3 regions of the Pseudomonas sp. LBUM1641 genome follow, and region 2 is predicted to be linked to each of the others. Evidence: predicted binding sites of a transcription regulator. Region 2 holds the regulator's gene; each other region holds the start of a gene.
The links. Region 2 encodes sigma-54, which starts transcription at its own class of promoters, with help from an activator protein. Its sites were predicted from a motif close to ANTGGCATNNANNTTGCTNT; they were not measured.

Region 1 (10,126 bases), 1.5 Mb from region 2:
CGGCACCCACGCCCGCGAGATGCTGAAAACCGGCTTCAACGCCGCCAAACTGTCGGGTGGCATTTCCAGCTGGCGTGGCGACAACCTGCCGCTGGTGAAGTGATATGAGCCAGGTTGTCGTTTATTCCAGCGATTATTGCCCTTATTGCATGCGGGCCAAGGCCCTGCTTGAGAAAAAGGGCATTGCCTTCGAAGAGATCAAGGTTGATGGCAAGCCCCAGGTGCGCGCCGAGATGACCAAGAAAGCGGGACGCACGTCCGTGCCGCAGATCTGGATCGGTGACAAGCATGTCGGTGGATGCGATGACCTGTTCGCACTCGAGCGCGCCGGTAAACTGGATGCGCTGCTTCACGTCTGACTCCTAACCCCTAAAAGACCCCAAGATCACGAAGGATCTGCGATGACTGACCAACAGAACACCGAAGCGGAAGCAGAAGAAGCTCAAGGCCCACAATTTTCCCTGCAGCGTATCTACGTACGTGACTTGTCGTTCGAGGCGCCGAAGAGCCCGGCCATCTTCCGTCAGGAATGGACCCCGAGCGTTGCGCTGGACCTGAACACCCGTCAAAAGGCTCTGGAAGGCGACTTCCACGAGGTCGTGCTGACCTTGTCGGTTACCGTCAAGAACGGCGAAGAAGTGGCCTTCATCGCTGAAGTGCAGCAGGCTGGTATCTTCCTGATCCAGGGCCTGGACGAAGCGTCCATGAGCCACACCCTGGGCGCGTTCTGCCCGAACATCCTGTTCCCGTATGCCCGTGAGACCCTGGACAGCCTGGTCACCCGTGGCTCGTTCCCGGCGCTGATGCTGGCTCCAGTGAACTTCGATGCCCTGTATGCGCAAGAGCTGCAGCGTATGCAACAGGAAGGTTCGCCAACGGTTCAGTAAGCTGTTGCTGCATAAAAAAGCGCCATAACAGGCGCTTTTTTATTGGGCGAGCCCCCTGTAGGAGCGAGCTTGCTCGCGAAAAACCTGAGAGCGCCGTGTCCATTCAGGATGCCCGCGTCATCGTTAACGTTTTTCGCGAGCAAGCTCGCTCCTACAGAGGAATAGGGGGCTATTTGAAACCGAGTTGGCGCCAACCCTCATACACGGCGACGGCCACGGTGTTGGACAGGTTCAGGCTGCGACAGCCTTCGCGCATCGGCAGGCGCAGGCGGTGGCCTTCGGGCAGGGCGTCGAGCACGTCCGCCGGCAGGCCCCGGCTTTCCGGGCCGAACAGGAAGGCGTCGCCTTCGGCAAAGCTGGCATCATGGAACGGCCGCGAGCCCTTGGTGGTAAACGCGAACAACCGTGGGTGGTTCAGGCTTTCCAGGCAACTGGCGAGGTCGGCATGGCGTTGCAGGGTGGCGTACTCGTGGTAGTCCAGCCCGGCGCGGCGCAGGCGCTTGTCGTCCATGTCGAAACCCAAGGGCTCGATCAAATGCAGGTGGCAGCCACTGTTGGCGCACAGCCTGATAACGTTGCCGGTATTCGGCGGAATTTCTGGTTGAAAAAGGATGACGTGAAACATGCACGGCTCCGAAGGCAAAGATGCGCTGCATTCTACCCCCGAAGAAGACCCCAGGCCGAACCTATTGCCACGGGTTTTAGGCTCGTTGGCCATTGTCGGCTTGATGGTGGGCCTGATGATCGGCCGGCTGACCACACCAGACCCGGTCGAGTTGCAGCAGGTAGAGCCTGCCACCGATGGCCTGGTGGTGTGGTTCAACAGCGAACCCAAGCTGCACGGCGAGCATATCGACGGCACGGTGGCGCTGCTGTTCGACGCGCTGGGCAAGGCTCAGGGCGGGCAACTGAAGGTCAACGACAAGGACGTGAACTGGCGCATCCGCAAGACCGATGGCGGCTTGCTGCTGAACCTGGTGGCGGCTCGGCCGTTGCGTGGGACGTGGTCGGGGGAGAAGGTCGAGGGGCGCTGGCGGGTGGAGATCCATCTCCAGGAGCAATAAAAGAGGGAATCCCCGGCCTGCCTGTACCGAGGTTCCCGAAACGGGTGTGGGGCGCGACGCGATCCGCATCAAGCACCCCGGGTGTAAAGAGGGGATTCTCGGCCTGCCTGTACCAAGGTCCCCGAAACTGGGTAGTAACAGGGTTATTGCAGGGGGCGTGCCAGAATTGCAAAGTTGTGCCAAAAAATTTCTTCAGAAAGCGCAAAGCCCCGGAATACGGGGCTTTGGCGTTTTCAGCTTTTAATATTTTTTTAACAAGGCATGTGTTTCAGGGGGCGGATAAGTGCGCGATGCCGGTTCGTGGTGCATTGAAGCGGTGCACGGTGCTGAAACTTTGTGGAGGTCCAAATGTGGGAGCGGGCTTGCTCGCGAAAGCGGCGTGTCAGTTGACACATAGGTTGACTGAATCACCGCCTTCGCGAGCAAGCCCGCTCCCACACTGGATCGTCGGTGTACTTGAGGGATCAATCAGCCCTCATCACCTTCATCGTCATCGCCGCCGTCGACCTTCATCCCCAGCTCCTTGATCTTGCGAGTCAGGGTGTTGCGGCCCCAGCCCAGCAGCACGGCGGCATCGCGACGGCGACCGGCGGTATGCTTGAGGGCAGTTTCGATCATGATCCGCTCGAAAGCCGGCACAGCGCTGTCCAGCAGGTTCGACTGGCCACGTGCCAGGGCCTGGTCGGCCCACTGGCGCAGCGCCTGCTCCCAGTTGGTCACCGGTGCCGAATCCTGCGGCAGGCTCAGCAGCTCAGGCGGCAGGTCGCTGATATGCACTTCGCGACCCGAAGCCATTACGGTGATCCAGCGGCAGGTGTTCTCCAGCTGACGCACGTTGCCCGGCCATGGCAGGTTCTTCAGGTATTCCTCGGTCTCGCTTTTCAGCAGCTTCGGCTCGACGGCCAGCTCCTGGGCGGCGCGGCTGAGGAAGTGACGGGCCAGGGTCGGGATGTCTTCGCGGCGGTCCGACATCCGTGGGATGTGGATGCGGATCACGTTTAGGCGGTGGAACAAGTCTTCGCGGAATTTCCCGGCATGCACCAGGGTTTCCAGGTTCTGGTGGGTTGCCGCGATGATGCGTACGTCGACCTTGACCGGCGTGTGCCCGCCCACCCGGTAAAACTCGCCGTCGGCCAGTACCCGCAGCAAGCGGGTCTGGGTGTCGGCCGGCATGTCGCCGATTTCATCGAGGAACAACGTGCCGCCATCGGCCTGTTCAAAACGGCCACGGCGCAGGTTGGCTGCGCCGGTGAACGCGCCTTTTTCATGGCCGAACAGTTCCGACTCCATCAAGTCTTTCGGAATCGCCGCCATGTTCAATGCAATGAACGGCGACGCCGCCCGTGGGCTGTGACGGTGCAGGGCGTGGGCCACCAGCTCTTTACCGGTACCCGACTCGCCGTTGATCAGCACGGTGATATTGGAATGGCTCAAGCGCCCGATGGCGCGAAACACTTCCTGCATCGCCGGCGCTTCGCCGATGATTTCCGGGGTGCGGGTCAGGGCCGGCGGGGCTTCCTGGTTCTGTTGTTCCTGAGCGTGCTGGTTGGCGCGTTTTACCAGCGCCACCGCCTCGTCCACGTCGAACGGTTTTGGCAGGTATTCGAAGGCACCGCCCTGATAGGACGCGACAGCGCTGTCCAGGTCCGAGTGCGCGGTCATGATGATCACTGGCAAGCGCGGGTGCTGCTCGCGAATCCGCGCCAGCAGGTCCAGGCCACTGGCGCCGGGCATGCGGATGTCGGAGATGATCACGTCGGGCTGCTGGCGAGCCAGGCGGCTCATCACCCCGTCGGCGCTGTCGAAGCTCTGGGTGGTCATGCCTTCCTGTTGCAAGGCTTTCTCCAGGACCCAGCGGATAGAACGGTCGTCATCGACGATCCAGACAGTTTCACTACGGCTCATGTCGATGGGGCTCCTTGTTCCAGTGGCAGAAAGATCGAGAAGGTGGTGTGGCCGGGATGGCTCTCACATTCGATCAAACCCTGGTGCTGGCTGATGATGTTCTGGGTAATGGCCAAGCCGAGCCCGGTACCGTCCGGGCGGCCGCTGACCATTGGGAAAAAGATGGTTTCCTGCAGCTCGGCAGGGATGCCCGGGCCGTTGTCGATGATCTCGACCTTGGTCACCAGGCGATGGCGCACGTGGCCGATGGTGAACTGGCGCAGGGCGCGGGTGCGCAGGCTGATGCGGCCCAGGCGCAGTTCGTTCTGGCTGCTGATGGCCTGCATGGCGTTGCGCACGATATTGAGCACCGCCTGGATCATCTGCTCGCGGTCGATCAATACGTCGGGAATGCTTGGGTCGTAGTCGCGCACCAAGGTAATGCAGCCCTGGCTTTCGGCCTCCACCAGTTGGCAAACCCGCTCCAATACTTCGTGGACGTTGGTCATCGCCAGTGACGGCAGCTTGTTGGAGCCGAGCATGCGGTCCACCAGGTTACGCAGGCGGTCGGCTTCCTCGATGATGACGTTGGTGTAGTCCTTGAGGTTCTCGTCCGGCAGCTCGCGTGCCAGCAACTGCGCGGCGCCGCGAATCCCGCCCAGCGGGTTCTTGATCTCATGGGCCAGGCCGCGCACCAGCATCTTGCTGGTTTCCTGCTTGGACAACTGCGCCTCTTCCTTGGTGATGCGCAGCAGGCGATCCCGGGGATGCACCTCCAGCAGCAGCAGGGTCGCGCCGTGACTCAGGATCGGCGTTACCGCGTAGTCGACGGTCAGGGTCTGGCCGGTGAGGGCGGTGAGCATCGCTTCACGCTTGGTGAACGGGTGCGCCTGCTCCACGGCCTGGCGCAATGAGCTCAAGGCCTCGGCCGACTCAGTGAACAGCTCACTGATGAATTGCCCATGGCTGCGCTGTCCGCTGATGGCCAGCAGCATTTCCGCCGCCGGGTTCATGTACTCAAGGCGAAGTTCGTCATTGAGCAGAATGGTCGCGGTGGTCAGGTTGTCGAGTAGCAGGCGGTGCAGTGCGTCGCTGATGGTCATTAGGACCTCTTTTGGAGCAAGGCGCGGCCTTGAGGCATGCGCTGATACAAGGAAAATGCAAAAACCAAACCAAAGCTCCGAAAAGAAGCGTTAAAGCCCTGAAATGGGGGGTTAAGGCGCGAAACTGTGGCGTTCTGCCAGCTTGAGCGGGAACTTTCGAACCAAAATGGGTTGGGTAAGTGGGAAGGGTGCAGCCTGTTGCACCAATATAGTGCGGTTTTGAAGAGTCTGTTCAGGAAAGCCAAAAGGCTTTCCTGGTGATCAGCCTTTGTAGAGGCACAGCTCGGCGGTGGCGCGGATCATCGCCAGTTGGTGCAGCGGGTCATGTGCCGGCGCGTGATTGGCCTGGGCCAGCCATTGTGGGCATTGCGGGTTGGTGCGCTCCGGGGTGAAGTCCGCCAGCTGTTGCAGCAGGCGTTTTTGCAGCAGGTCCAGTTTCGGGCGAATCTGACCGACCAGATCCGGGCTCGGGTCGCTGGGTGCCTTGCCTTGCAACTGCCAATCGGACAGATGGGCGTACTGCACCAATTTGTTCGCTTCGATCTGGGCCGAAAAAAACTGCTCGGCCTGGGCCGGTGCCAGTATGTAGCTCGGCGCTTGGGCGACGACGCTGGCGATCACGTCCTGCTCCCGCGCACGGTCTTCGACGGGCTTGTGGCTGTCCCATTTGCTCAAGGCCACCTGGTCGGCAATCGCCAGGCGTTCGGCGATGCTGTCGAGCAGTGGGGCGAGGGTGGGCGGCGCGGCGGATGCGCTGGCACTAATGGCCAGCAAGATGAAGGCGAATTTGAATTTCAAGGCAGAACCCTCTTCTGTAGGAGCGAGCTTGCTCGCGAAGGTCGTTAACGATAACGCGTAAATATTGAAGAAATGCGGTGCCTTTGGATTTTTCGCGGGCAAGCCCGCTCCCACAGGGTTTTGCGGGCAAAAAAAAGACCTCCCGAAGGAGGCCTTTTTTCATCACGCCACGTTACGCAGCGCTACCGGATCAGCAGCTGTAGTACAGCTCGTATTCCAGTGGGTGTACGAAGGTACGGACCTTGATTTCTTCTTCGCTTTTCAGGGCGATGTAGGCATCGATAAAGTCGTCGCTGAACACGCCGCCTTTGGTCAGGAACGCACGGCCCTTGTCCAGCTCTTCCAGGGCTTCTTTCAGGCTGCCGCACACTTGTGGGATCTCTTTGGCCTCTTCAGGCGGCAGGTCGTACAAGTTTTTGTCGGCGGCGTCGCCTGGGTGGATCTTGTTCTGGATACCGTCCAGGCCGGCCATTACCAGGGCAGCGAAGGCCAGGTACGGGTTGGCTGCCGGATCCGGGAAACGTGCTTCGATACGGCGAGCGCGAGGGCTGGACACGTAAGGAATACGGATCGAAGCGGAACGGTTGCGAGCCGAGTAGGCCAGCATCACTGGCGCTTCGAAACCTGGGACCAGACGCTTGTAGGAGTTGGTCGACGGGTTGGTGAAGCCGTTCAGGGCCTTACCGTGCTTGATGATGCCGCCGATGAAGTACAGGGCGGTGTCGGACAGGCCGGCATAACCTTCGCCAGCGAAGGTGTTCTTGCCATCTTTGGCGATGGACAGGTGAACGTGCATACCCGAACCGTTATCGCCGTACAGAGGCTTAGGCATGAAGGTAGCGGTACGGCCGTAGGCATCAGCCACGTTGTGTACGCAGTACTTCAGGGTCTGTACTTCGTCAGCCTTGGCAACCAGGGTGTTGAACTTCACACCGATTTCGTTCTGGCCGGCAGTCGCCACTTCGTGGTGGTGAACTTCGATGACCAGGCCCATCTCTTCCATGGCGTTGCACATGGAGGTACGGATTTCGTGGTCGTGGTCGAACGGAGGAACCGGGAAGTAGCCGCCTTTGATACCTGGGCGGTGGCCTTTGTTGCCGCCTTCGATGTCCTGGTCGGACATCCACGAACCTTGTTCGGAGAAGATTTTGAACATGGAGCCAGAGATGTCGGACTTGAACTTGACCGAATCAAAGATGAAGAATTCTGGTTCCGGACCTACGAATACGGTGTCACCGATACCGGTCGACTTCAGGTATTCCTCGGCACGCTTGGCGATCGCACGTGGGTCACGGTCGTAGCCTTGCATGGTCGAAGGCTCGATCACGTCGCAGACGATGATCAGCGTTGGGTCTTCGGTGAACGGGTCGAGTACGGCGGTGCTGTCGTCCGGCATCAGGATCATGTCGGAAGCTTCGATGCCTTTCCAGCCAGCAATGGAGGAGCCGTCGAACATTTTGCCTTCTTCGAAGAAGGCGTCATCCAGCGCGTCGCGAGCTGGCATGGTCACGTGGTGCTGAGTGCCTTTTGTGTCCGTGAAGCGCAGATCAATCCATTTGACGTCATGATCTTTGATGAGTTGAACCGACTTCGACATAGTGTCCTCCGGGTGGCTTCGGGCTGGGGTAGTGGAGTAGCCCTTAGAATGTGGGTGATGCCGGCGCGAATACTCGACCAAGGCAACCTGCCTCACAAGAGAGCAAATTGCATGCCAGTGCCCCGACATGGGTTTTTTGCCACAAAAACGCCCCTATAAAGGTGCAATCCGCTAAAGCGGAAGAAAATGCGCACCGCAATGTAGCGCGAATTTTCGTTTATGACCCGTTTTGGTGCGCGAAAGGTCCGATGCATATTAACTGGTTAAACCTTGAGCGATTTCCGCTATAATCCGCGCCCCCCTTTTTCGGCTGGGCCTGCGCGCGCTGTTTTCATGAAATTAATCGTTAAAGTCTTCCCCGAGATCACCATCAAGAGCCGACCGGTACGGATGCGTTTCATCCGTCAATTGGCCAAGAACATCCGTGCCGTGCTCCGCGATCTGGACCCGGCTGTGGTGGTGAACGGTGTGTGGGACAATCTCGAGCTGGAAACCCGCCTCACAGACCCCAAGGCCTTGAAGGACATGACCGAGCGCCTGAGCTGCGTGCCGGGCATCGCGCATTTCCTGCAGGTCGACGAGTACCCGTTGGGTGACTTCGACGACATCACCGAAAAGTGCAAACAGCACTACGGCGATGTACTGGCAGGCAAGGTTTTTTCGGTGCGTTGCAAGCGTGCCGGCAAGCACCCTTTCACCTCCATGGATGTAGAGAAATACGTGGGCAGCAAGCTGCGTCGCGAGTGCGGCGCCGCCGGAATTTCCCTGAAAGCGCCGCAAATTGAAGTGCGGATGGAAATTCGCGACCAACGGTTGTTTGTGATCCACAGCCAGCACGACAGCATCGGCGGCTACCCGCTGGGTGCCCTGGAGCAGACCCTGGTATTGATGTCCGGCGGTTTCGATTCCACCGTTGCGGCCTACCAGATCATGCGCCGCGGGCTGATGAGCCACTTCTGCTTCTTTAACCTGGGCGGGCGTGCACACGAATTGGGCGTGATGGAAGTCGCGCATTACATCTGGAAGAAGTACGGCAGCTCGCAACGGGTGCTGTTTGTCAGCGTACCGTTCGAGGAAGTCCTGGGAGAAATTCTCGGGAAAGTCGATAACAGTCATATGGGCGTAGTATTGAAGCGTATGATGTTGCGCGCTGCGTCCCGAATCGCGGATCGGCTGGAAATCGACGCACTGGTCACCGGTGAAGCGATTTCCCAGGTGTCCAGCCAGACCCTGCCGAACCTGTCGTTGATCGACTCTGTGACCGAGAAGCTGGTATTGCGCCCGCTGATCGCCAGTCACAAGCAAGACATCATCGACCTGGCGACCCAGATCGGCACGGCGGATTTCGCCAAGCACATGCCGGAATATTGCGGGGTCATCTCGGTGAACCCCAAGACCCACGCCAAACGCAACCGCGTGGAGTACGAAGAACAACAGTTCGACATGGCAGTTCTCGAGCGAGCGCTTGAGAACGCCAAACTGGTGCCGATCGATCGGGTTATCGACGAATTGGGCCAGGATTTGCAGATCGAAGAAGTCAGCGAGGCTCTGGCCGGTCAGATCATCATCGACATCCGTCACCCGGATGCCGCTGAAGACGAGCCGCTGGAAATTGCTGGCATCGACGTACAAACGCTGCCGTTCTATGCATTGAATGCGCGTTTCAAGGAACTGGATGACAGCCGTCAGTACCTGTTGTATTGCGACAAAGGCGTGATGAGTCGCCTGCATGCCCACCATTTGCTCAGTGAGGGGCATGCCAATGTGCGCGTTTATCGACCGAGCTAAGAGCCCGGGGCTGTTTGCCTGTGGCCTGCGTCACCGGCCCCCCGACTCTGCCGTCAAGCTGTAACGGCAAGGCCTGACTCTACTGTTAATCGCTGCCACGACCTGTCAGCACACCGAATCCTCTGATCGAGATACACAAGTGATCGAAAATCTACGCAACATCGCCATCATTGCTCACGTTGACCATGGTAAGACCACCCTGGTAGACAAACTCTTGCGTCAATCCGGCACCCTGGAGCGCAACGAGCTTAACGACGAGCGCGTGATGGACTCCAACGAACAGGAGAAAGAGCGCGGTATTACCATTCTGGCGAAAAACACCGCCATCAACTGGAACGGCTACCACATCAACATCGTGGACACCCCGGGCCACGCCGACTTCGGCGGCGAAGTTGAACGCGTAATGTCGATGGTTGACTCCGTTCTGCTGCTGGTTGACGCTCAAGACGGCCCTATGCCGCAAACCCGTTTCGTGACCAAGAAGGCTTTCGAAGCCGGCCTGCGTCCAATCGTGGTCATCAACAAGGTTGACCGTCCAGGCGCACGTCCGGACTGGGTTCTGGACCAGATCTTCGACCTGTTCGACAACCTGGGTGCTACCGAAGAACAGCTGGACTTCAAAGTCGTCTACGCCTCGGCCCTGAACGGCATTGCCGGTCTGGAACACACCGACATGGCTGAAGACATGACTCCGCTGTACCAGTCGATTGTCGACAACGTACCTGCGCCGAAAGTCGACCGCGATGGTCCGTTCCAGATGCAAATCTCCGCACTGGACTACAACAGCTTCCTGGGTGTTATCGGCGTTGGCCGTATCGCTCGTGGCCGCATCAAGCCGAACACTCCGGTTGTCGCTATCGACGCCGACGGCAAGAAGCGCAACGGTCGTATCCTGAAGCTGATGGGTCACCACGGCCTGCACCGCATCGACGTTGAAGAAGCAGCTGCCGGCGACATCGTCTGCATCAGCGGCTTCGACCAGCTGTTCATCTCCGACACTCTGTG
Region 2 (10,126 bases):
GTTCGCGTAGCCCGTACCGACGCCAAGGACCGCCAGACCATTATTACCAGCAGTCGCATGACCGTATTCCCACAGAAGCAATATGCGCAGACCGAGCAAGACGTTAGAATTGACGGCGCTGGCGGTGTATCGACTGGCAAGGGAATGAAAGCGTATTTGAAAGAAAGCAGGATACACCTGCTATCGAACGTAAGAGGACAGTATGAGGCTCGTTAAAACCCTCCCTATTTTGCTCGGCCTGGGCGCAGCACTGGGAAGCGTGAGCGCCTGGGCTCTGCCGAACGATAGCCAGCAACCGATCCACATTCAGGCTGACGATGCGCAGCTGGATGACAAGCAAGGTATCGCGACCTACACCGGCAGCGTGATCATCACCCAAGGCTCGATGAAAGTGACGGGTAATACCGTGACACTGACTCGCACCCCCGCAGGCGATATCGACGTGGTCACTTCGGTCGGCAACCTGGCGTACTTTGAACAATTGCAGAAAGTCGGCGACCCTACACCGGTCAAAGGCTACGGCAAGACGATCCAGTACCACGCCCAGCAAAACCGTATCGTGCTGATCGACCAGGCCCGCGTGATCAATGACGGCAACACCACCGACGGCGAGAAAATCGTCTACGACACGGTGAAGCAGATTGCCCAGGCCGGTCGTGCCACCGGTTCGAAAATCAGCACGCCGAAGCCGCGTATCGACATGGTTATCCAGCCGAAGCAGAAACCGGGCGCAGCCCAGCCGGCGCCGAAACCTGACGCGAAGAAGGCGAATTAATGGCAACCCTGAAAGCCCAGCATCTGGCCAAGGCCTATAAAAGCCGTCAGGTCGTGCGCGATGTCAGCCTGTCGATCGACAGCGGGCAGATCGTCGGCTTGCTCGGCCCCAACGGTGCCGGCAAGACCACCTGCTTCTACATGATCGTCGGTCTGGTGCAGGCCGATCAAGGCCGCGTCCTGATCGACGACCTGGACGTGAGCCACCAGCCTATGCACGGTCGTGCGCAGGCGGGTATCGGCTATCTTCCCCAGGAAGCATCGATCTTCCGCAAGCTGTCGGTTTCCGACAACATCATGGCCATCCTCGAGACCCGCAAGGAACTCGACCGCGCCGGGCGCAAGAAAGAGCTGGAAAGCCTGCTGCAGGAATTCCACATCAACCACATTCGCGACAACCTCGGCATGAGCCTTTCCGGCGGCGAGCGTCGTCGTGTGGAAATCGCCCGCGCCCTGGCCACTGCGCCGAAGTTCATCCTGCTGGACGAACCCTTCGCCGGTGTCGACCCGATCTCGGTCGGTGACATCAAGCAGATCATCCATCACCTCAAGGCCAAGGGCATCGGTGTATTGATCACCGACCACAACGTCCGCGAGACCCTCGATATCTGCGAAACCGCCTATATCGTTAACGATGGACAGCTGATTGCCGAAGGTGACTCCGCCACTATCCTGGCCAACGAACTGGTCAAGGAAGTGTATCTGGGTCACGAGTTCCGCCTGTAAACACGGTGGTATCAGGCCATTCGCCATGGAGCGCGGTAGTCAATAAAAACATCAGTATTTTTATTGTTACCGCGCTCTAGGCAAAGCCCCCGATATCAGGCATATAATTTGCTTATGTTTGGCGCTCACGCGCCCTGTCGTGGATGGCGCATTGCGCCGGCGAATAAGGTGTTAAGCCCCTGCCATGAAACCATCGCTAGTCCTGAGAATGGGCCAGCAGCTGACGATGACACCGCAGCTGCAACAGGCCATCCGCCTGCTCCAATTGTCGACCCTGGACCTGCAACAGGAAATCCAGGAGGCCCTGGAGTCCAATCCGATGCTCGAACGCCAGGAAGAAGGCGACGACTTCGATAATGCAGACCCGCTGGCCGACAACATCGAGCAAAAGCCCAACCCCGACGTACAGGAACCCTCCTATCAGGAAACCGCCCCTACGGTGGATAACCTTGAGGAAGGCGAATGGAACGAACGCATTCCCAACGAGCTTCCCGTGGACACCGCCTGGGAAGACGTCTACCAGACCAGCGCCAGCAGCCTGCCGAGCAACGATGATGACGAGTGGGATTTCACCACCCGCACGTCCGCCGGCGAGAGCCTGCAGAGCCATTTGCTCTGGCAACTGAACCTGGCCCCGATGTCCGACACCGATCGCCTGATCGCCGTGACCCTGATCGATTGCATCAACAATCAGGGCTACCTGGACGAGACCCTTGAGGAGATCCTCGAGGCCTTCGACCCGGAACTGGACATCGAACTGGACGAAATCGAAGCCGTCCTGCACCGCATCCAGCAGTTCGAGCCCGCCGGCATCGGCGCCCGCACCCTCAGCGAGTGCCTGTTGCTGCAACTGCGCCAATTGCCGGCCAAGACTCCATGGCTGGCCGAAGCGCAGCGCCTGGTCACCGACTACATCGACTTGCTGGGCAGCCGCGACTATAGCCAGCTGATGCGCCGCATGAAGCTCAAGGAAGATGACCTGCGCCAGATCATCGAGCTGGTGCAGAGCCTCAATCCGCGCCCGGGCTCGCAGATCGAGTCCAGCGAAGCCGAATACGTCGTGCCCGACGTGATCGTGCGCAAGGACAACGAACGCTGGTTGGTGGAGCTGAACCAGGAATCGGTGCCGCGCCTGCGGGTCAACCCGCAATATGCAGGGTTTGTACGCCGCGCCGACACCAGCGCCGACAACACCTTCATGCGCAACCAATTGCAGGAAGCCCGCTGGTTCATCAAAAGCCTGCAAAGCCGCAACGAAACCCTGATGAAAGTCGCCACCCAGATCGTCGAGCACCAGCGCGGCTTCCTGGAATACGGCGATGAAGCGATGAAGCCGCTGGTACTGCACGACATCGCCGAGGCGGTGGGCATGCACGAATCAACGATTTCCCGGGTGACCACGCAGAAATTCATGCATACCCCACGGGGTATATATGAGCTGAAATACTTTTTCTCCAGCCACGTCAGCACCTCCGAAGGCGGCGAATGCTCGTCCACGGCGATCCGCGCGATCATCAAAAAACTGGTTGCCGCGGAAAATCAGAAAAAGCCGTTGAGTGACAGCAAGATCGCTGGTTTACTGGAGGCACAAGGCATTCAGGTCGCCCGTCGAACCGTCGCCAAGTACCGCGAGTCCCTTGGGATCGCGCCTTCCAGCGAGCGTAAACGTTTGATGTGACGGGCGGGCCATAGCGTTCCAGTGGCGGGTACTCCTACCCGTCGCTTTATGCACTGGCAACGAAGGAGAAGCTGTATGCAAGTCAACATCAGTGGACACCATGTAGAAGTCACCCCTCCATTGCGCGAATACGTCGAGCTGAAGCTGAGGAAGCTTGAGGGCCATTTCGACAAGATCACCAACGTGCAGGTCATCATGAAGGTCGACAAGCTTCAGCAGAAAATTGAAGCGACACTTCAGATACCTGGTGGCGAAGTGGTCGCCAATGCCGAACATGAAGACATGTATGCATCAATCGACTTGCTCACAGACAAGCTTGACCGCCAACTTAAAAAGCATAAGGAAAAGCAGCAGAGCCTTCTTCAAGGCACTGGCCGCTAACACTCCCCACCCATGATCCGACTTGAAACCATCCTGACCCCCGGCCGTTCCCTCGTGAACGTGCCGGGCGGCAGTAAAAAGCGCGCCCTCGAACAAATTGCCAACCTGATCGGCCGCGAAGTGCCCGAAATGGATACGCAAGCTGTGTACGAGGCCCTGATTGCCCGTGAAAAGCTCGGCTCGACCGGCTTTGGCAACGGCATCGCTATTCCTCACTGCCGCCTGCAAGGCTGTGAGTCACCAGTCAGCGCCCTGCTGCACCTGGACGCCCCTATCGATTTCGACGCCATCGACGGCGCCCCGGTTGACCTGCTGTTTGTACTGCTGGTCCCGCAAGCCGCCACCGATGCGCACCTGGAACTGCTTCGGCAGATCGCCAGCATGCTCGACCGCAAAGAAGTACGCGACAAACTGCGCAGTGCCCCCAGCAATGAGGCGCTCTATCAGGTTGTCCTGGATGAACAAAACGGGCAGTAATCATGCGTTTGATCATCGTCAGCGGCCGTTCCGGCTCAGGTAAAAGCACGGCTCTCAATGTTCTTGAGGACAACGGCTTCTATTGCATCGACAACCTGCCCGCTGGCCTGCTGCCGGAACTGGCGGAACGCGCACTGATTCACACTGAGCTGGCGCAACCGCTGGTCGCCGTATCGATCGACGCCCGCAACCTGCCCAGCCACCTCACCCGCTTTCCGGAACTGCTCGAAGAAGTGCGGGCCAAGCACATTCATTGTGATGTGCTGTACCTGGACGCCGATGAAGAAACGCTGCTCAAGCGCTTCTCCGAAACCCGTCGACGCCACCCGCTGAGCAGCCCGCATCGTTCGCTGGCCGAAGCCATCGAGGACGAGACCAAGCTGCTGGGGCCGATCATTGACCTGGCCGACCTCAAGATCAACACCACCAGCCTGAACCTGTATCAACTGCGGGATGCGATCAAGCTGCGACTGCTGAATCAGCCGGAGCCGGGCACCGCTTTCCTGGTGGAGTCGTTTGGCTTCAAGCGCGGCATGCCGGTGGATGCCGACCTGGTGTTTGATGTGCGCTGCCTGCCCAACCCGTACTGGAAGCCGGAACTGCGCGATCAGTCCGGGCTGGACCAACCGGTGGCCGATTACCTGGCGGCGCAACCGGATGTGGAAGAAATGTTCCAGGACATCTCCAGCTACCTGCTCAAGTGGCTGCCGCGTTTTGCGGCGAGCAACCGGGCTTATGTCACCATCGCCATTGGCTGCACCGGCGGCCACCACCGTTCCGTCTACCTGACCGAACGCCTGGGCCAGGTGCTGCAACAAACCCTCAAGAACGTCCAGGTTCGCCACCGCGACCTCAGCTGAAAGGAACACCTCCGCGATGCCCGCTCTGGAAATTGAAATCATCAACAAGCTGGGCCTGCACGCCCGGGCCTCGGCCAAGTTCGTCGGCGTCGCCGGGCAGTTCCCTTGCCAGATTCGCGCGGGACGCACCCCCGAATCCATGGTCGACGGCAAAAGCATCATGGCCATGATGATGCTGGCTGCAGGCAAGGGCACGAAGATTCATCTGAAGACCGAAGGCGAGCAAGAGCAGGAAGCGATGGATGCGCTGGTGAAGTTGATCAATAACTACTTCGACGAAGGCGAGTAATCCCGCCTTCATGTGACCGAGTGAAGCCGGATGCGGCTTCACCCCAATGCTGTATCCATCACCATCATCAAACAGAACCCGATACACAGCCCCAAGCTGGCGAGTTTGTCATGGCCATTGCGCCGCGACTCGGGAATGACTTCGTGAGTCACCACCAGCAGCATCGCCCCTGCCGCCAGTGCCAGCCCCAACGGCAACAGCACCTCCGCCAGGCTTACCAGCCAGGCACACAGCACCGCAAACACCGGCTCTACCAAGCCTGACGCCGCGCCGATCAGGAACGCCTTGACCCGCGACATACCCGCGCCGGCCAACACCAACGCAATCACCAGGCCTTCCGGCACATCCTGCAAGGCAATGCCCATGGCCAAGCTGTCAGCGTCAGGCATACCACCGCCCGCCGAGACCCCCACCGCCATGCCTTCGGGAATGTTGTGGGCAATGATGGCGAACACAAAGAGCCAGATGCGCGGTGGTATCACCGGATGCTCCGGGCTCCCCACCAGCATTTCCGGGCTGGCGCCGGAGACCTTGCGATCCACCAGATACAACCCGAAGGCGCCCAGCATGATGCCGAAACTGATCAAGCCGCTGGCGGCCCAAGGCGTCAGCCCCAGGCTTTCTGCCGCCGCGATACCCGGTACGATCAGCGAAAACGCGGTCGCCGCCAGCATCACCCCGGCACCGAAACCGAGTAGCGTGTCATTCACCGCCAATGGCATCCGGCGAATCACCAGTACCGGCACGGCGCCCAAGGCAGTGCCAAGCGCGCAAATGGCGCCACCCTCCAAGGCTCGCAGGATGCGGGGTTCCAGGTCCAGCCAGGCCAGCCCTTGGGCCACCAGCAATGCAGTTCCTGCCAATAGCAGCAGCGAGCCAAACGCATAGCGAAACATTCGCACGCTGCTGATCGCCAGTGTTTCAGTGCCCATAGTCGGCCTTAGATCTTGTTATAGAGGAGTTTCAGCCCAGCGCAGCCTGGTAGCGTCCGGCAACTTCAGGCCAATTGATAACGCTGTAGAAAGCATTGATGTATTCCGGACGGCGGTTTTGATACAGCAGGTAATAAGCGTGCTCCCAAACATCCAGGCCGAGGATCGGCGTATTGCCGTTCATCAGCGGGCTGTCCTGGTTGCCGCTGCTTTCCACCACCAGGGTCTTTTGCGGGGTAACGCTCAACCACGCCCAGCCACTGCCGAAACGGGTCAAGGCCGCTTTGGTGAAGGCGTCTTTGAACGCATCGAAACCACCCAACTGTTCGTCGATGGCTTTGCCCAGCGCACCGTCCGGTTTGCCACCGCCCTTGGGCGACATGACAGCCCAGAACAACGAATGGTTGGCGTGACCACCACCTTGGTTGATTACCGCTGCCCGGAGTTTTTCCGGCAACTGCTGGACGCTGGATACCAGTTTCTCCACCGGCCAACCGGCAAACTCGGTGCCTTCGACAGCCGCGTTGAGGTTGTTGATGTAGGTCTGGTGGTGCTTGGTGTAGTGAATCTCCATGGTTTGCGCGTCGATATGCGGTTCAAGGGCATCGTAGGCGTAAGGCAGGGCCGGCAAAGTGTAGGACATATCAATGAGCTCCATAAAAAGGGCTGTTGCGGGTCGACGCATCCGATGGCGCCACGTTGCTGCCCAGCAGCCGGTGGGTACGCGGGTACTCACCGTGATCGCTGATGAAATTCAGCAGCTCGACGTAGGTCTTGCTGCTCTGGCGCAGGGCCGCTTCCCGCAATTGCGGGTTCAGGCGAGTGTCCTGCATCGTCTGCAACAAGCGCTGGTGAATGGCGCAGAGGTATTCCGCGCTTTCTTCCGGCTGGTTCAGGCGCAGGTGCAGGTCTGCCAGGTTGTGATGAGAAATGACGCAAGCCGCCACCGCTTCGTCGGCATCCGCCCAGCGCTCAAACAACACTTGAGCCAGGGCCAGGGCTTGCAGATAGGCCTCGCGGGCATCTACCAGCTCGCCCGCCATAAAGCAGCGATTGGCCCGTTCGATCGTGCGTTTCCAGTGCTCCATGGTGAGCCTCCAAAGCAGGGTCGGTGATTACACGCCGCCGGCCGTGAGCTTTTCCGGATCCAGCAGGATTTCCAGTTGGCTGTGGGGCAAGTCGGTGTGTTCGAGCGCCACATCAATCACCGGGCGGCCTTGTTGATAGGCCTTCTTGGCGATTTCGGCGGCCTTTTGGTAACCGATAATCGGGTTGAGTGCGGTCACCAGGATCGGGTTGCGCGACAGCGCTTCCTTGAGCTTGGCTTCGTTGACCTTGAAGCTGGCGATGGCCTTGTCGGCCAGCAGGCGGCTGGAGTTGGCCAGCAATTCCAGGCTGCTGAGCAGGTTCTGGGCGATGATTGGCAGCATCACGTTGAGTTCGAAGTTGCCGGACTGGCCAGCGATGGTGATCACCGTGTCATTGCCGATGACTTGTGCGGCAACCATGGCAGTGGCTTCCGGGATCACCGGGTTGACCTTGCCCGGCATGATCGAGGAGCCCGGTTGCAGTCCTTCCAGCTCGATTTCACCGAGGCCGGCCAATGGGCCGGAGTTCATCCAGCGCAGGTCGTTGGCGATTTTCATCAAGGACACGGCGGTGGTCTTGAGCTGCCCGGAGACCGCGACGGCGGTGTCTTGGGAGCCGATCAATGCAAACAGGTTCTTGCCTGGCGTGAACTGGACCTGGGTCAAACTGCTCAGTTGCTGGCTGAAGCGCGCCGCAAACTCCGGATGCGCATTGATCCCGGTGCCGACGGCAGTGCCGCCCTGGGCCAGCGCCTGCAAACTTGGCAGCAGGTCTTGCAGATGGCCAATATTGGCCTTGAGCTGTTGGGCCCAGCCATTGAGCACCTGGCTCATGCGCACCGGCATGGCGTCCATCAGGTGAGTGCGCCCGGTCTTGACGAAGCGGTGCACCTCTTCGGCCTTGTGCTCGATCACCTGCACCAGGTGCAGCAGTGCCGGCAGGGTTTGCTCATGCAGCACCAGCGCTGCGCTGACGTGAATGGTGGTCGGGATGATGTCGTTGCTGCTCTGGCCGCAGTTGACGTGATCGTTGGGGTTGACCGGCTCCCCCAGCAAGCGGCTGGCGAGGGTCGCAATCACTTCGTTGGCGTTCATGTTGGAACTGGTGCCAGAGCCGGTCTGGAAAATATCCACCGGGAAGTGCTGCATGAAGTCACCTTCCAGCAAGCCTTGGGCAGCATCGACGATGGCCTTGCCTTGGGCTTCGCTCAGTTGTTTCAGCTCAACGTTAGCCTTGGCCGCCGCAGCCTTGGCCAGGATCAGCGCACGAATGAACTGCGCCGGCATGCGCTGTTGGCTGATGGGAAAGTTGTTCACCGCACGCTGGGTTTGCGCGCCATACAAGGCCTCGGCGGGCACTTGCAGTTCGCCCATGCTGTCACGTTCGATACGGGTGTCACTCATCGGAAGATCCTTGCACCAGGTCAGAAACAGAAATGGACGGCAGCAATTCGCAGGTCGCCAATTGCCAGGCAAAGCTCTGCCAGCGCTTGAGGCGGCAGGCACAGTGGGAAAGTTTTTCCAGGTCGCGCAACGGGCGCCAGGCCTGGTCCAGGCACATGGACCGCCAGTGCCAGGGCAAGGCGATATCGGAGGCGGTGTCGAGCAGCAGGCGGAATGAGGTTTCGCCGATAGTCCACGGGTGGGTCGCGGTGCAACAGGCGAGGTACCGGCCTTCGGCCAGGTAATGTTCGATCAGGCGGGGCTCGTCGGGATCAAGGCCGCAGCGAATCTGACGACTCATCCAACGCCAGCTTTCCAGGTAGGGATCCTCATGCAGGACAGAACTCATGATCCACACTCACTCGGTAATGATATTTATTATTAAATGATATTGAGAATCAAAACAAGAGCCTGAGCAAATCCCTCGGAGTTCCAGGCACAAAAAAAGGCGCGCCATCCAGTGGATGGCGCGCCTTTTTTACAGCGTCTTTCGGCGGGTTAGCTGCCGGCAACGGTCATCTTCTCGATCAACACCGAACCGGTGCGGATGTTGCTGCGCAGTTCCAGGTCATTACCCACCGCGATAATCTGCTTGAACATGTCGCGCATATTGCCGGCGATGGTCACTTCCTGCACCGCGAACTGAATCTCGCCGTTTTCTACCCAGAAACCCGCCGCGCCACGAGAGTAGTCGCCGGTAACCATGTTCAAGCCATGGCCCATCAACTCGGTGACCAGCAAGCCACGACCCATGCGCCGCAGCAGCGCCGCCTGGTCTTCATCGCCATGGGTGATGAACAGGTTGTGCACGCCGCCGGAGTTGGCGGTGCTTGGCAGGCCGAGCTTGCGACCGGCGTAAGTACCCAGCACGTAGGACACCAACTCACCGTTCTCGACGAACGGCTTGGCATAGGTCGCCAGGCCATCACCGTCAAACGACGAGCTGCCCATGGCGCGCATCAGGTGCGGGCGCTCATCGATGGTCAGCCATTCCGGGAACAGCTTCTGGCCAATCGCACCCTCGAGGAACGACGACTTGCGGTACAGGTTGCCGCCGGAAATCGCCCCCAGGAAACTGCCGAACAAACCGCCGGCCAGTTCCGCCGAGAACAACACCGGCACTTCACAGGTCGGCACCGGGCGTGCGCCGAGGCGGCTGGCAGCACGTTGCGCGGCACGCTGGCCGATACTCACCGGGTCCGCGAGCAAATCACCCTGGCGGTTCACGTCGTACCAGTAATCACGCTGCATCTGGCCGTTGGCTTCGGCGATCATCACGCAGCTCAGGCTGTGACGCGTCGAGGCATAACCGCCGATGAAGCCGTGGCTGTTGCCATACACGCGGCAACCCTGATGGGTGCTCAAGGTAGTGCCATCGGCATTTTTGATGCGGCTGTCGGCATCAAATGCCGCCGCTTCACAGGTCAGCGCCTGTTCAATGGCCTGCTCCGGAGTGATGTCCCAGGCATGAAACAGGT
Region 3 (10,126 bases), 850 kb from region 2:
GCAAAGATCGGCGCCAATGCGAGGTGGGTGGAAGGCGAAAGCCCCATGCGCAGGGCGCCGCGCTCGACCTGCTGGAGGTCTTGCAACTCCACGTTCATCTCATCGTGCAGCGCGATCATTTCCCTGGCGCGCTTGAGCACAATTTCCCCGGCGTCCGTCAGGGTGAAGCGTTTTCCCATACGGTCCAGCAGCTTCAGCCCAAGGCTCGCCTCCAGTTGCTGCACCATTTTGCTGACCGTTGGCTGGGTCAGGTGCAGCTTCACTGCGGCTTTGGTGAAACTCTGCTGGTCCACGACTTCTACGAAATAACGAAGCGCCCTGATGTCCATCTTGCATTCCAATTTCGCATGGTTTTCATAAGATTAATTCATTATATCTTTAAAAAATGGCTGGATAAGATTTGTTACATCTGTTCCCAGCCAGCGTTCCCGGTGATGCCGTAAGGGCCTTTCCAGACGCTTCCATGGCCAGATTTCTCGCAGTGTATGAATCAAAGGCAACGCTATTTCTGGAGAGCAATTGTGCTTAACAAAACGCGTCATTCTTTTTCCGGTTCTGATGAGATGTCTCAGGGAGCGCGCTTCGTTAAGGAGTTGCTGGCGCAGGCGCAGATCGAGGTCAACGGGCCGTCGGCTGCGGATATGCAGCTGTACCACGGTGGCACGTTCGACCTGGCCCTGGCCAAAGGCAACCTTGGCCTTGGCGAGGATTACATGGATGGCGGTTGGGACGCAGAGGCGCTGGATGAGTTTTTCTACCGGCTTATGCGTTCCGGGGTGATCGACCAGGCCAACCCGGCCACCTTGTTGTTTCACGCGTTCAGCTCCCGGTGGCTGAACCTGCAAAACAAGAAACGCGCCTGGCAAGTCGGCGAGGCGCACTACGACCTTGGCAATGACTTCTACGCGCGCATGCTCGACTCGCGCATGACTTACACCTGTGGCTACTGGAAAGACGCCACCACTCTTGAACAAGCGCAGTTCGCCAAGCTGGATCTGATCTGTAAAAAACTCGGACTCAAGCCGGGCATGCGCGTGCTGGATATCGGCTGTGGCTGGGGCAGTTTCATGAGCCATGCTGCCGAGCACTATGGTGTCGAGTGCGTTGGCGTGACCATTTCCAAAGAGCAGGCGGAGTGGGGCCGCGCCAAGTACTCACATCTGCCGATCGAGTTTCGTCTGCAGGACTATCGGGATATCGACGAGCAATTCGACCATATCGCCAGCGTCGGCATGTTTGAGCATGTGGGGCGCAAGAACCATCGGGCGTATATGGAGGTGGCCAACCGCTGCCTGAAGGACGACGGGCTGTTCCTGTTGCACACCATCGGCAAGAACCAGCGCAACAGCACGCCGGATCCGTGGATCGACAAATACATCTTTCCCAACGGGGATTTGCCCTCGATCGGGCAGATTGGCGACGCCATGGACGGGTTGTTTGTTGCCGAGGATCTGCACAACTTTGGCGCCGACTACGACAAGACGCTGATGGCCTGGTGCGAAAACTTCGAACTGGCTTGGCCGGATTTCGCCGAAACCTTCGGCCGGCGTTTCTACCGGATGTGGCGCTATTACCTGCTGTCGTGTGCAGGGGCGTTTCGCGCGCGGGATATCCAGTTATGGCAGTGGGTATTGTCGAAGAAGGGGGTTGTCGGCGGGTATCAGCGGGTGAGCTGAGGGTTACAACGGTTTAACGGGGACAGGCGAAACCTGCCCCGGTTGGGCCGGTTTATTCGGCGGTCGGCGTCAATCGCGCTTCCAGTTCCGCCACCTTGGCCTCAAGGCTTTCCAACCGCGCCCGAGTGCGCGCCAACACCACCATCTGGCTATCAAACTCTTCCCGGCTTACCAGGTCCAGCTTGCTGAAACCGCTTTGCAGCAGCGCCTTGAACTGGCTTTCAATTTCATTGCGCGGCAGCGGCGTGTCGCCGCTGAACAGGCGGGAGGCGTGGCCGCTCAGGGCGTCGAGGAGGTCTTTGGGCGCGAGCATGGGAAATAGTCCGGAAAATCTGTTGGCCGGCAGTGTATCACGCAGCGTCTATAGTCTTTTTCGCCACCACAGGCGCACGCTTTTCGCGCATGGGGCCGGGCGGTCGCGCACCGTTTTCGTGCGCATCTTCGCGGCAACGGCGCCCGGTGGGTGGCCGCAAGCGAACAAAGGACTGATTTCAGTGATTTTTACGGAGCTGGCAAGCTTTCTGCTTAGACGTTCATGACCCATGCACTGATGCAGTCGCTGTGACGATGCAGTGCGCCGACGGACCAGCGGTACATGTTTCGTCACCAGTGGTTAGCGAGCGTCGCAATGGCAAATGCCAAGGCGACGAAGCGTTACAAAGCCAGGCACTGCGCTTAGACTTGAGACGGGTTTGTTTTCCTGGGGCAAGTCCACCAATTCGGGAGAGAGTTTTCATGAAGCTAGTCACTGCCATCATCAAGCCGTTCAAGTTGGACGATGTACGCGAGTCACTGTCCGAGATCGGCGTGCAGGGCATTACCGTTACTGAGGTCAAAGGCTTCGGTCGGCAGAAGGGTCACACCGAGCTGTATCGCGGCGCGGAATACGTGGTCGATTTCCTGCCAAAGGTGAAGATTGATGTCGCCATTGACGACAAGGATCTTGACCGGGTTATCGAGGCGATAACCAAGGCTGCCAACACCGGCAAGATCGGTGACGGCAAGATCTTCGTGGTCAATCTGGAACAGGCTATTCGCATCCGTACCGGCGAAACCGATACCGACGCAATCTAAGCCGCCAAACCCCAACGCCCCAGGAGAAAACAATATGACTCTGCGTAAATTCGCAGGGCTCGGAGCCCTGTTGTCCATCGTAATGCCAAGCCTGGCCATGGCGGCAGACGAAGTGGCTGCTCCAGTCCTCAATTCCGGCGACACCGCTTGGATGCTCACATCCACTGCGTTGGTGCTGTTCATGACCATTCCAGGCCTGGCGCTGTTCTACGGCGGCATGGTTCGCTCCAAAAACATTCTTTCCGTGATGATGCAGTGCTTCGCCATCACCGGCTTGATCACCATCCTGTGGTTCGTCTACGGCTACAGCATGGCGTTCGACACCACCGGGATGGAAGCAGGCGTCGTCAACTTCAACTCGTTTGTGGGTGGTTTGTCCAAACTGTTCCTCTCGGGTGTGACCCCGGCCAGCATCACCGGCCCGGCGGCGTTGTTCCCTGAAGCCGTGTTTGTGACCTTCCAGATGACCTTCGCGATCATCACCCCGGCGCTGATCGTCGGTGCGTTCGCCGAGCGCATGAAGTTCTCTGCGATGCTGATCTTCATGGGCGTCTGGTTCACCCTGGTCTACGCACCGATTGCCCACATGGTGTGGGGCGGTCCGGGTTCGTTGCTGGGCGACTGGGGCGTGCTGGATTTCGCAGGCGGCACCGTGGTGCACATCAACGCCGGTGTGGCTGGCCTGGTGGCGTGCATCGTGCTCGGCAAGCGTAAAGGCTTCCCGACTACCCCAATGGCACCTCACAACCTCGGTTACACCCTGGTGGGCGCGGCCATGCTGTGGGTTGGCTGGTTCGGCTTCAACGCTGGCTCCGCTGCTGCGGCCAACGGCACTGCCGGTATGGCGATGCTGGTGACCCAGATCGCTACCGCGGCTGCTGCGCTGGGCTGGATGTTCGCCGAGTGGGTCACTCACGGTAAGCCAAGCGCTCTGGGCATCGCCTCGGGTGTGGTCGCTGGCCTGGTGGCAATCACTCCAGCCGCTGGCACCGTGGGCCCGATGGGCGCCCTGGTGATCGGCCTGGTTGCCGGTGTGATCTGCTTCTTCTGCGCCACCAGCCTCAAGCGCAAGCTGGGCTACGACGACTCCCTGGACGCGTTCGGCGTTCATGGTATCGGCGGTATCGTGGGTGCGATCCTCACGGGTGTGTTCGCAGCCCCTGCACTGGGCGGCTTCGGCACTGTGACTGACGTGGCGGCGCAGGTCTGGATTCAGGCCAAGGGTGTCGGCTTCACCGTCATCTACACCGCTATCGTGACCTTCATCATCCTCAAGGTGCTGGATGTGGTGATGGGCCTGCGGGTGACCGAAGAAGAAGAGGCGGTTGGCCTCGACCTGGCGCAACACAACGAGCGCGGCTACAACTTGTAAGTACGCGAAAAAAAGATGCCCGGCTTGCCGGGCATTTTTTTGCCTGGGGTTTGTCTGTGGCTAAAGGTGTATGGGTTTTTTGGCGACTTTGTGATGGGATCCACACCGCACTTTTCAGTGTGCGAATGTCTTACAGGCATGTAGGCGTATTCGGCACTTTGTTTTTTTCCTGAGCGCGCTAGAATGCGCGCCGATGTGCGGAGAACTGTATGTGGCAACAGACCCTGATAACCCTGCGGGCCAAGCCCCGGGGCTTTCATCTGGTGACGGACGAGTTGCTCGCCGGCCTGCCTGAATTGAAGGCCTGTCGGGTGGGACTGTTGCATTTGTGGCTGCAGCACACCTCGGCCTCGTTGACGGTCAACGAGAATGCCGACCCGGCGGTTCGCCGTGACTTCGAGCGTTTTTTCAATGCGCTGGTGCCGCAAGGCATGGCGGGATATGAACACAACGACGAAGGTCCGGATGACCTGCCTGCGCACTTCAAGGCCAGTCTGCTGGGCTGTCAGTTGAGTTTGCCGGTAAGGGCCGGCCGCTTGGCGATGGGGACCTGGCAAGGTGTTTATCTGGGCGAGCACCGTGATCATGGCGGTGCTCGTAAAGTCCTCGCCACCTTGCACGGTGATGGGGCATAAGCCACTGGTGATCCGGTGGATGTTGATTTTTTCCCGGCGGCCGTCGACAGGTGGCGAAGCTGGGCTATAACTAATCTGCTTTTCGCAAGTCATGAGGTAGAACATGAGCGACGATGATCTGGAAAACGACGACCTCGAAGTAGGCGACGACGACGAAACCGAAGAAGGTCTTGAGGCGGCTGCCGAAGACGTGGCTGACGACGACGGTGGCGACGATGCACCGGCCCCGGCAGCCAAGGGCAAGGCCAAGGCTGCGGTGTCGGTCGACGAACTGCCGAGCGTAGAAGCCAAGAACAAAGAGCGCGATGCGCTGGCCCGTGCGATGGAAGAATTCCTCGCTAAAGGCGGCAAAGTGCAGGAAGTCGAGGCTAACGTGGTGGCAGATCCGCCGAAGAAGCCTGATAACAAGTACGGCAGCCGGCCTATCTAAGGTCAGCTGTTCGCTTGCTGAAAAAGCCCGCCGTCGCTGCGGGCTTTTTCATGGGCGCTACTGTAGGAGCGAGCTTGCTCGCGAAAAGCGCAAGGGCACCGCGTTTATTCAGGATGCCCGCGTTATCGTTGACGTTCTTCGCGAGCAAGCTCGCTCCTACAGGTTATGCATTCCAGCTGGCCAGCAACGGTGGCAACTCGGTCAGGCTGCGAATCTCGGCATCCGGGCGTTTTTCTGCTTCCCAGGCCTTGCCCGCCGGGTTGAACCACACCGCCCGCAGCCCCGCCTGCTGCGCACCGGCAATGTCATCCCCCGGATGATCACCCACATGCACCGCCGCGCCCGGCTCTACGCCACCGCGCTGCAAGGCTTCCTGAAACAACCGCGCATCCGGCTTGGCGATACCAATGTCTTCGGCCCTCAGGGCAAAGTGAAAGTAATCCGCCAGCCCCACACGCTGAACATCGGCATTGCCGTTGGTAATCACCCCCAGCAGATAGTGCTGGCGTAGCGCGTGGAGCATCGGCTCGGCCTCGGGGAATACCGTGAGCTGGTGCCGGGCGTGGATGAACGCTTCAAAGCACACATCCGCCATCTGCGCTGCTTCCGGCAGCGGATATCCAGCCTCCTCGAAAGCATATTGCAGCACCTTGTGACGCAGCACGCTGATGCGGTATTTCAGCTCAGGATGCCGCTCCAGCACCTGTTGGCGCAGGCTGGCAAACTTCTCCAGGGGCAAGTCGCCCACCTTGGTGGCATGGGTCGCCAACCACTCGCGCATTGACGCCTCGGCGCTGACGATGACCGGCACGTTATCCCAGAGCGTATCGTCCAGGTCGAAGGTGATCAGCTTGATGCTCATGAGTCACTGCCCTTAATGCGTTTGGCCCGTGGATGGGCGCTGTCGTACACCGTTGCCAGGTGCTGGAAGTCCAGGTGGGTGTAGATCTGGGTGGTCTTGATGTCGGAGTGCCCAAGCAGTTCCTGCACCGCGCGCAGGTCCTGGGACGACTCCAGCAGGTGGCTGGCAAAGGAGTGCCGAAGCATGTGCGGGTGCAGGTTTTGCCCCAGCTCGCGCTCGCCGGCGGCCTTGACCCGTACCTGAATGGCCCGGGGCCCAAGGCGCCGGCCTTGCTGGCTGATAAACACCGCGTCATCCGCCGGGTTGGCCAGCGCACGCAGGGGCAGCCACAGCAGCAAGGCTTCGCGGGCCTTTTTGCCCACCGGCAATACGCGAGTCTTGCTGCCTTTGCCGAGCACTTGCACCAGGCCATCTGCCAGGTCCAACTGATCGAGGTTAAGCCCGGTCAGTTCCGACAGGCGCAGGCCCGAAGAGTAGAACAGTTCGAGGATCGCCTGGTCGCGATGGGCCAGGAAGTCATCTTCCACCGCGCCGTCTAGCAATTGCAGGGCTCGGTCGGTATCGAGGGTCTTGGGCAGGCGACGTTCACCCTTGGGCGGCGCCAGGCCGTTGGCCGGGTCGTGGTCGCACAGGCCTTCGCGGTTCAGGTAGTGATAGAGGCCGCGCACCGCCGACAGCAGGCGCGCCAGGCTGCGGGAGGATTGGCCTTGCTGGTGCAGGCGGGCGATCAGGCTGCGCAGACCCTGGATATCCAGGGCCTTCCAGCTGCTGATGTTTTGTTTCTCGCAGAACGCCAGGACCTTGTTCAAGTCCCGCCGGTAGGCTTCCAGGGTATGCGGTGACACCTGGCGCTCGCTGCGCAGGTGAGCGCAGTAGGCGTCCAGTTGTCGTTCCATGGCTAGCGCACCGCGCGCAAGGCGGTGGTGAAGCGCGGCAGGACGCGGCCCAGCACTTCGGCGATGTAGCTCAGGAACAGCGTGCCCACCGAGCTTTTGTAGTGCTGCGGATCGCGGCTGGCGATGGCCAGCACTCCATGCAGCCCTTGATGACTCAGGGCAACCACCGCCGTGGAGCCGATCTGCTGGCGCTGCTCGGCACCAAACAGGAAGTCCAGCTCATGCTCACGCAGGGTGCCGCTGATGGTCTTGCCTTCGGACAGCAAGCCGCCAATGGCAGTCTGGGCATCGCTGCCGCTTACCCAACGCCCTACCGGCATCGGGTTGTCGCTGAACAGGATCAGGCTGACAAAAGGCACCTGGAAGTCCTGGCGCAGGCTGTCTTCGACGGCAATCACCGCTTCTTCCAGGCTGGCGGCGTCCATCAGGGTCAGGACCAGGCGGCGGGTCTTGTCGAACAGGCGGTCGTTGTCGCGGGCTACGTCCATCAGCTGCGAGAGCCGATGACGCATCTCGATATTGCGCTCGCGCAGGATCTTCATCTGCCGCTCCACCAGCGACACGGTATCGCCGCGCTGGTGGGGAATACGCAGGGCTGGCAGCAGCTCTTCGTGTTCGACGAAGAAGTCCGGATTAGCCTCCAGATACGCCGCAACGGCTGCGGCCTCCAGACTTTCGCTTGGGGATGCTTGCGCGGGTACTTGAGGCTTATCAGTCATTAGATTTGCTCACTCATAGACGGACCTGTCCTTCGTAGACGCGGGTGGCCGGGCCGGTCATTTTCACCGGTTGGCCGGGGCCTGCCCATTCGATGGACAGACGTCCGCCGGGCAGGTCGATCAGCAGCGGCGAATCCATCCACCCTTGGCTGATCGCGGCTACGGCAGCGGCGCAGGCGCCGGTACCGCAAGCCTGGGTTTCGCCGGCACCGCGTTCCCAGACGCGCAAGAGCGCACGGGAACGGTCGATGACCTGCAGGAAACCCACGTTAACCCGCGCCGGAAAGCGCGGGTGGTTTTCGATCTTCGGCCCCAGTTCGTGAACCGGTGCGCTGTTGATGTCATCGACCCGCAGCACGGCATGGGGGTTGCCCATGGATACGGCAGCCAGGTTGACGGTCTTGCCGTCCACGTCCACGGCGTAGCTCAGCGCTTGTTCGGTGGCCTGGAACGGAATGTCCGCCGGCACCAGCCGTGGGGCGCCCATATTGACGCCGATCTGGCCGTCGCTGCGAATATCCAGCTCGATGATGCCGCTTTTGGTCTCGACGCGAATCTGCCGCTTGGCGGTCAGGCGCTTGTCCAGCACAAAACGGGCGAAGCAGCGGGCACCGTTGCCGCACTGCTCCACTTCGGAACCGTCGGAGTTGAAGATCCGGTAACGGAAATCCACTTCCGGGTTGCTCGGTGCTTCCACCAGCAACAACTGGTCGAAACCGACACCGGTGTGCCGGTCGCCCCACAGCTTGGCGTGCTTGGGCAGGATGTGCGCGTGCTGGCTGACCAGGTCGAGAACCATGAAGTCATTGCCCAGCCCGTGCATCTTGGTAAAACGCAGCAACATGGCCTTACTCCGGCAGCAGGCTTTCGCCAGCAAACAACTCGGCTACCGTCTCGCGGCGACGCACTTCAAACGCTTGATCACCGTCCACCAGCACCTCGGCGGTACGCCCGCGGGTGTTGTAGTTGGAGCTCATGACAAACCCGTAGGCACCGGCCGAATGCACGGCCAGCAGGTCGCCTTCTTCGAGGGCCAGCTGACGCTCCTTGGCCAGGAAGTCGCCGGTCTCGCAGATCGGGCCGACCACGTCGTAGGTGCGGCCTTCGCCCGCGCGTGGCTTGACGGCCGTCACGTCCATCCAGGCCTGGTACAGCGCCGGGCGGATCAGGTCGTTCATCGCCGCGTCAACGATGGCGAAATCCTTGTGTTCGGTGTGCTTGAGGTACTCGACCTGGGTCAGCAGCACGCCGGCATTGGCAACGACGTAGCGGCCCGGCTCGAACATCAGCGTCAGGTCGCGGCCTTCTGTGCGCTCACGCACGGCCTTGATGTAGTCGCAAACCAGTGGCGGCTCTTCATCGCGATAACGCACGCCCACGCCGCCACCGAGGTCGATGTGGTGCAGGTAGATGCCGCATTCGCCGAGACGGTCGATCAACGCCAGCAGGCGGTCGAGGGCGTCGAGGAACGGTGGCAGGCTGGTCAGTTGCGAGCCGATATGGCAGTCGACGCCCAATACTTCCAGGTTCGGCAGTTGGGCGGCGCGGATGTACACGTCCTCGGCGTCGGCAATGGCGATGCCGAACTTGTTCTCTTTGAGACCGGTGGAAATGTACGGATGAGTGCCGGCATCTACGTCCGGGTTGACCCGCAGGGAGATCGGCGCGCGAACGCCCATCTCGGCGGCCACCACTTGCAGGCGCTCCAGCTCGTCGGTGGATTCAACGTTGAAGCAGTGCACGCCTACTTCCAGGGCCCGGCGCATGTCTTCGCGGCTCTTGCCGACGCCGGAGAACACGATCTTGTCAGCCTTGCCACCCGCCGCCAGCACACGCTCAAGCTCACCACGGGACACGATGTCGAAACCGGCGCCCAGGCGCGCCAGGACATTCAGTACGCCCAGGTTGGAGTTGGCTTTTACCGCGTAGCACACCAGGCTTGGCGTGCCTTCCAGCGCGTCGGCAAAGGAGCGGTATTGCGCTTCGATGTGGGCACGGGAGTACACGTACGTCGGGGTACCAAAGCGCTCGGCAATGGCGGACAGCGCGACACCTTCCGCGAACAGCTCGCCGTCCCGGTAGTTAAAAGCGTCCATGATGTTCCCTTAGTAGGTGTCGTGCTTGTGCGCTTTGGTTTGCGACGATTGCGCCTGTTCATTCGGGTCTTTGCTGTCATCGGGCAGATACAGCGGGCCTTTTTGACCACAGGCACTAACGAGGCAAGCGACCGCGACGAGCGCAGCAAGGGAAGAGATCAGGCGCTTCATGGCGAAATCCTTGAATATGCATTAATTGCGCCCGAGTATACCGACCACCCGCCGGATTGCCTATGCGCCGAAATACCCGTCCGGCGGGGCTTTGCCGAGTTTGTCGCGATTGCGCTTACGCTAATCAGGGATAATTCACGCGGCTGCGGGTAATGAAATCGGTATCCTTTGCAATCATGATGGCGCGTCCGTATT

Region 1: the regulator sigma-54 is predicted to act here: its motif matches at 7,433-7,452, upstream of glnA (glutamate--ammonia ligase).
Region 3: the regulator sigma-54 is predicted to act here: its motif matches at 2,185-2,204, upstream of glnK (P-II family nitrogen regulator).

Annotation. Positions count from the first base shown of each region.
Region 1 covers NZ_CP166815.1:412,480-422,605, forward strand. Annotated here, with positions in the region: gene ACA046_RS01900 (rhodanese-like domain-containing protein) at 1-103, shown strand, start outside; gene grxC (glutaredoxin 3) at 105-359, shown strand; gene secB (protein-export chaperone SecB) at 402-887, shown strand; gene ACA046_RS01915 (tRNA (cytidine(34)-2'-O)-methyltransferase) at 1,057-1,512, opposite strand; gene ACA046_RS01920 (hypothetical protein) at 1,511-1,951, shown strand; gene ntrC (nitrogen regulation protein NR(I)) at 2,420-3,856, opposite strand; gene glnL (nitrogen regulation protein NR(II)) at 3,853-4,938, opposite strand; gene ACA046_RS01935 (chorismate mutase) at 5,200-5,736, opposite strand; gene glnA (glutamate--ammonia ligase) at 5,927-7,333, opposite strand; gene thiI (tRNA uracil 4-sulfurtransferase ThiI) at 7,667-9,121, shown strand; gene typA (translational GTPase TypA) at 9,261-10,126, shown strand, end outside.
Region 2 covers NZ_CP166815.1:6,011,329-6,021,454, forward strand. Annotated here, with positions in the region: gene lptC (LPS export ABC transporter periplasmic protein LptC) at 1-216, shown strand, start outside; gene lptA (lipopolysaccharide transport periplasmic protein LptA) at 203-775, shown strand; gene lptB (LPS export ABC transporter ATP-binding protein) at 775-1,500, shown strand; gene ACA046_RS27680 (RNA polymerase factor sigma-54) at 1,685-3,178, shown strand; gene hpf (ribosome hibernation-promoting factor, HPF/YfiA family) at 3,254-3,559, shown strand; gene ptsN (PTS IIA-like nitrogen regulatory protein PtsN) at 3,572-4,036, shown strand; gene rapZ (RNase adapter RapZ) at 4,039-4,896, shown strand; gene ACA046_RS27700 (HPr family phosphocarrier protein) at 4,913-5,185, shown strand; gene ACA046_RS27705 (ZIP family metal transporter) at 5,224-6,117, opposite strand; gene ACA046_RS27710 (superoxide dismutase) at 6,149-6,760, opposite strand; gene ACA046_RS27715 (DUF2753 family protein) at 6,762-7,205, opposite strand; gene ACA046_RS27720 (class II fumarate hydratase) at 7,233-8,609, opposite strand; gene ACA046_RS27725 (FagA protein) at 8,602-8,997, opposite strand; gene pmbA (metalloprotease PmbA) at 9,147-10,126, opposite strand, start outside.
Region 3 covers NZ_CP166815.1:6,860,020-6,870,145, reverse strand. Annotated here, with positions in the region: gene ACA046_RS31785 (LysR family transcriptional regulator) at 1-329, opposite strand, end outside; gene cfa (cyclopropane fatty acyl phospholipid synthase) at 564-1,676, shown strand; gene ACA046_RS31775 (accessory factor UbiK family protein) at 1,729-1,989, opposite strand; gene glnK (P-II family nitrogen regulator) at 2,412-2,750, shown strand; gene ACA046_RS31765 (ammonium transporter) at 2,785-4,122, shown strand; gene ACA046_RS31760 (secondary thiamine-phosphate synthase enzyme YjbQ) at 4,332-4,757, shown strand; gene sutA (dormancy-specific transcriptional regulator SutA) at 4,861-5,187, shown strand; gene ACA046_RS31750 (HAD family hydrolase) at 5,351-6,049, opposite strand; gene xerC (tyrosine recombinase XerC) at 6,046-6,945, opposite strand; gene ACA046_RS31740 (DUF484 family protein) at 6,948-7,664, opposite strand; gene dapF (diaminopimelate epimerase) at 7,678-8,508, opposite strand; gene lysA (diaminopimelate decarboxylase) at 8,513-9,760, opposite strand; gene lptM (LPS translocon maturation chaperone LptM) at 9,770-9,931, opposite strand.